Regions from separate parts of the Neorhizobium sp. S3-V5DH genome, predicted to be linked through region 1. Evidence: riboswitches for the same ligand, from Rfam matches in the RefSeq annotation. Region 1 holds a riboswitch; the other holds the start of a gene.
The links. Region 1 has a riboswitch for S-adenosylmethionine ahead of metA (homoserine O-succinyltransferase). Riboswitches for the same ligand answer to the same signal wherever they lie in the genome.
Positions count from the first base shown of each region.

Region 2: linked by a shared signal. The riboswitch ahead of EDE09_RS00950 (O-succinylhomoserine sulfhydrylase) and the one ahead of metA (homoserine O-succinyltransferase) in region 1 are both predicted to bind S-adenosylmethionine.

Region 1 covers NZ_SMCL01000009.1:188,070-190,462, reverse strand. Annotated here, with positions in the region: gene EDE09_RS15170 (aldose epimerase family protein) at 1-468, opposite strand, end outside; gene metA (homoserine O-succinyltransferase) at 568-1,488, opposite strand; SAM riboswitch at 1,545-1,622, opposite strand; gene EDE09_RS15160 (thiamine diphosphokinase) at 1,790-2,393, shown strand, end outside.
Region 2 covers NZ_SMCL01000001.1:187,107-189,499, reverse strand. Annotated here, with positions in the region: gene EDE09_RS00955 (2'-deoxycytidine 5'-triphosphate deaminase) at 1-976, opposite strand, end outside; SAM riboswitch at 1,051-1,129, shown strand; gene EDE09_RS00950 (O-succinylhomoserine sulfhydrylase) at 1,173-2,357, shown strand.

The sequences.
Region 1 (2,393 bases):
GTCAGCGTTGAGCTGATAGGTGGCGGTGATGGTGCAGTTTCCGGGGTAACCGGCACGGCCATCCGGATCGGTGATGCGCAGCACCACCTTGTCGGGCGTGCAATCAACGATCGTCCAATTGCTGCGGCCGATGCCATCCGTACCGCCATGCAGGTGCGTAACGCCGCGTTCGTTGAGTTCAAGCTGATATTGCCTACCGTCCAAGGAGAAACGGCCGCCGCCGATGCGGTTGGAACACCTGCCGGGGGTCGCGCCGAAATAGGGCGAGTGTGCGAGATAGTCTTCGAAGCGCTCGAAACCCAATACAAGCGGCGGTTGATGTCCGTCGAGCCGCAGATCCTGGATGACTGCCCCCCAAGTGATGACATGCGCCGTCAGCCCACCGCCGGAAATCTTGAGGCGGTAGACCGCCTCGCCCTTCTCCGTCTGCCCGAAAACCTCGAAACCCTGCTTCGCTTGATCCGCCACGGCCTGCTCCTCCGAATTGTCGGCGTGCAAACTGCGCGATTTGTCCGGCAGCCGCAACGTCGTTGCGAACAAAATTATCCGCCGTCATCGGATCCAAGCTTATTGCGCGCCGATCTTCTCCATATCGTAGGGCGTCGTCTGGTAGATCTCATTGATCCAGTTGCCGAACAGGAGATGCGCGTGGCTGCGCCAGCGGTTCAAGGGTGTCAGCGTGTCGTCGTTATGCGGGAAGTAGTTATGCGGCAGCTTGATCGGGATGCCGGCGTTCACATCCCGGAAATATTCGTCCGCCAGCGAGGTGGAATCATATTCGACGTGATTGAACATGTAGAGCCGTCTGCCGGCCTTCTCATGCACCAGGCAAATGCCCATCTCCTCGGATTCCATCAGGATTTCGAGATCCGGCACCTTCTCGATGTCTTCCCGTCGAACCTCCGTCCAGCGCGATACCGGAACCTGGAAATCGTCGGAAAATCCGTTGAGATAGACGGACGACGGGCAGAGATTGCGGTGGCGGTAAACTCCGAACGCCTTCTCTTTCAATTCGTATTTCGGAACGCGATGGAAGTGATAGATGGCGGCCATCGCCCCCCAGCAGACATTCATGGTCGAATGGACATTGGTGGTCGTCCAGTCGAGGATCTTCTCCATCTCATCCCAATAGGTGACCTCTTCGAACGGCAGCGTTTCAATCGGCGCCCCGGTGATGACGAAACCGTCGAATTTGCGGTGTTTCACCTCTTCCCAGGTCTCGTAGAAGGCAAGCAGATGATCCTCGGAGGTATTCTTGGCCCTGTGGTTGCCGACGCGCACCAGTGAAAACTCGACTTGCAGGGGCGTCGCACCGACGAGGCGCGCCATTTGCAGCTCGGTCTTGATCTTGTTCGGCATGAGGTTCAGGAGCCCGATCTGAAGCGGACGGATGTCCTGCCGCACCGCCGCGGTTTCAGTCATCACTCGCACACCCTCTTCAACGAGGGTACTGAACGCGGGCAGCGTATCGGGAATCTTGATCGGCATGGCTCAACCCAACAAAAACAAAGCCGGCGGCGAAAAATCGCAACCGGCCCGTGGGAAGACATCTTCTCGCGGCCCTTTAGCGACTTTTTTAACGTGGCTGCAAGCCGGCCGGCCAAATCACCACGGAATTATGAGCTTTCAAATAATCCTTGCTAAGCCCCGCGTCAATGGTAGCAAAATCTACCTCACTTCCCGCAAGGAGCGTTCTGGCCGCGAGATCCGGCGCAAAGCGCTCGAAATTAGCGAGACAAGCTTGTGGCGACTTTCCCTTCGTGCCCCGTTTACGCTATGGGCAGTGGGCATGACCCATTCAACCTTTGCCATCCTGCTCGGCGGAAACCTCACCGTCACCGACCGCTTGAAAAAGGCGCTCGCAGACAGCCGCTTCATCGCGGCAGATAGCGGTATGCGGCACGCGGCGATACTTGGCGTGGAACCCGAATTGTGGGTTGGCGACTTCGACTCCACCGATGCCGAGCTTGCAAGGCAATGGCCGGGTATCAAACAGAAGACCTATCCCCCGGAAAAAAACGAGACCGACGGCGAAATCGCCACGGCCGAGGCGGTCGACCGCGGAGCCACACGGCTAGTTTTCGTCGGTGCGCTCGGCGGCGAGCGGAGCGACCATGCCCTCCAGCACCTGTTACATGCAATGAGTCTCGCCGAGCGCGGCGTCGATATCGTTCTGACCTCCGGCGAAGAAGAAGCCGTACCTCTTTTGCCAGGCAGGATCAGCCTCGATCTTCCAAAAGGCTCGTTGTTTTCCGTCATCGGTTTTTCTGCCCTGGAGGGGCTCGATATCATCGGAGCTCGGTATCCGCTGGTAAATTTCTCACTTCCATTCGGTTCTTCGCGCACGGTTTCGAACGTTGCAGAAGGGCGCGTCGAATTCCATCTAAGAAGCG
Region 2 (2,393 bases), on a different contig from region 1:
TCTGGCCGTCCTCCAGGATGAAGGGCACCTCGTGGCTGCGGACCTCGAGCACTGCGCGGCTCCCTCGGCCACCCGCCGCCTCATGGCCGAATCCGGGATCGAAAAAGCCTGCATAATGGACCCGGAATTCGCCGACCAGCGGGTCGAAGGGCGTCATCTCGGCCGCATAGAGCGGCGGCACATGAACCGCCTCACGCGAGACGAGGATGTAGAATTCGTCCGGATCGAGAATGAGCTCGTTGCGGCCGCGGCTATAGAGCGGCTCCCAGAAATCGAAGATGTCGTGCTGGGCCTTCTTGTCGACGTCGACAACAGCCGTGTGATGCTTGCCGCGATAACCGATCAGGCCCTCCTTGTCGCCGGAGAGATCGATCGAGAGAGCGATGCCACCCCCGGAGACATTCGGGTTGCTCGCGGCCACCAATATCTCGTTCTTGTGGAGCTGCAGCAAATCCGGCTCGCTCAAAAGAGCGTTGCCCACGCGGAAGCGGATCTGAGACAGGCGCGAGCCGCGGCGAACGACGATCGGAAACGTTCGGGGCGAGATTTCCAGATAGAGGGGGCCGGAGTAACCGACCGGGATCTTGTCGAATTCCTGGGCGTAGTCGGTGATCACGCGCGTGAAGATATCGAGGCGGCCGGTCGAGCTTTTCGGATTTGCCGAGGCCGACATATTGGCCGGCAGGTCGAGCCTTTCCATCAGCGGCACGATATACACGCAGCCTGTTTCCAGCACCGCGCCTTCGGTGAGATCGATGACGTGCAGCTTGAGGCGATCGAGCTTGTCGGAGACCAGGCTGTTCGGTCCCGGCATGAAGCTTGCCCGGACCCGGAAAGCCTTTGCGCCGAGACGCAGATCAAGGCTCGCTGGCTGAACCTGATCCCGATCAAGCTCGCGCTCGGAGATCAACCGTCCACTGTCGAAAAGCGCCGCTATTGCGCGGTCCGCCAGAATTCCTGTTTCGCGAGCCATCATGTCTCTCTCAGAGTTTTCGTCGAGACAAAACCAAATGCGAGCCATTGACGCAAGCGGGACGCGGCGCTATGCCACTCTTATCCCGTGGTGATTTGGCCGGTCGGCTTGCAGCCACGTTAAATAAGTGGCTAAAAAGACCGGGTGCGAAACCGGTCTGCTTATGCGACCGGTTTTTTTGTTCTGAATGGGGACACGCATGACCAAGAAATGGCGCCCGGCAACTCAGCTCGTACACGGCGGCACGTTGCGTTCGCAATATGGCGAAACCTCCGAAGCGATCTTCCTGACCCAAGGTTTCGTCTATGATACCTCGGAAGCGGCCGAAGCCCGCTTCAAAGGCGAAACCGACGGTTTCATCTATGCGCGCTACGGCAGCCCCACCAACGACATGTTCGAGAAGCGCATGTGCGCGCTGGAAGGCGCCGAAGACGCACGAGCCACCGCCTCCGGCATGGCTGCGGTCACTGCCGCGATCCTCTGCCAGCTGAAGGCCGGTGACCATATCGTCGCGGCGCGCGCCCTCTTCGGCTCCTGCCGCTGGGTGGTCGAGACGCTCGCTCCGAAATACGACATCGAATGCACGCTGGTCGACGGCCGCTTCCTCGAAAACTGGGAAAAGGCCATCACGCCGAAGACCAAGGTATTCTTCCTGGAGAGCCCGACCAATCCGACGCTCGAAGTGGTCGACATTGCCGGCGTCGCCAGGCTCGCCGACCAGATCGGCGCCAAGGTCGTCGTCGACAACGTGTTTGCGACCCCGCTCTTCCAGAAGCCGCTGGAGCTCGGCGCGCATATCGTCGTCTATTCTGCCACCAAGCATATCGACGGCCAGGGGCGCTGCCTTGGGGGCGTCGTGCTTTCCGACAAGGCGTGGATCGACGAAAACCTGCATGACTATTTCCGTCACACAGGCCCGGCGATGTCGCCCTTCAATGCCTGGACGTTGCTGAAAGGCATCGAGACGCTGCCGCTGCGCGTCAAGCAGCAGACGGAAAGCGCGTCCAGGATCGCCGATTTCCTTGCCGAACAGAAACAGGTCGCGCGGGTCATCTATCCGGGCCGCAAGGACCATCCGCAGGCCGATATCATCGCCCGGCAGATGACGGGCGGTTCGACGCTGGTCTGCTTCGAGCTGAAAGGCGGTAAAGAAGCAGCCTTCAAGCTGCAGAATGCGCTTGATATCGTCAGGATTTCCAACAACCTGGGCGACTCCAAGAGCCTGATCACCCATCCGGCCACGACGACCCACAAGAACCTGACGGATGAAGCGCGCGCCGAACTTGGCATTTCGGCCGGCACCGTCCGCTTCTCCGCGGGCATCGAAGACACCGACGACCTGATCGAGGACTTCGCGCAGGCGCTTGCCAAGATTTCTGCCTGACGCGGCTGGTTATGGTAAATCCGGTCTTGCCGGATT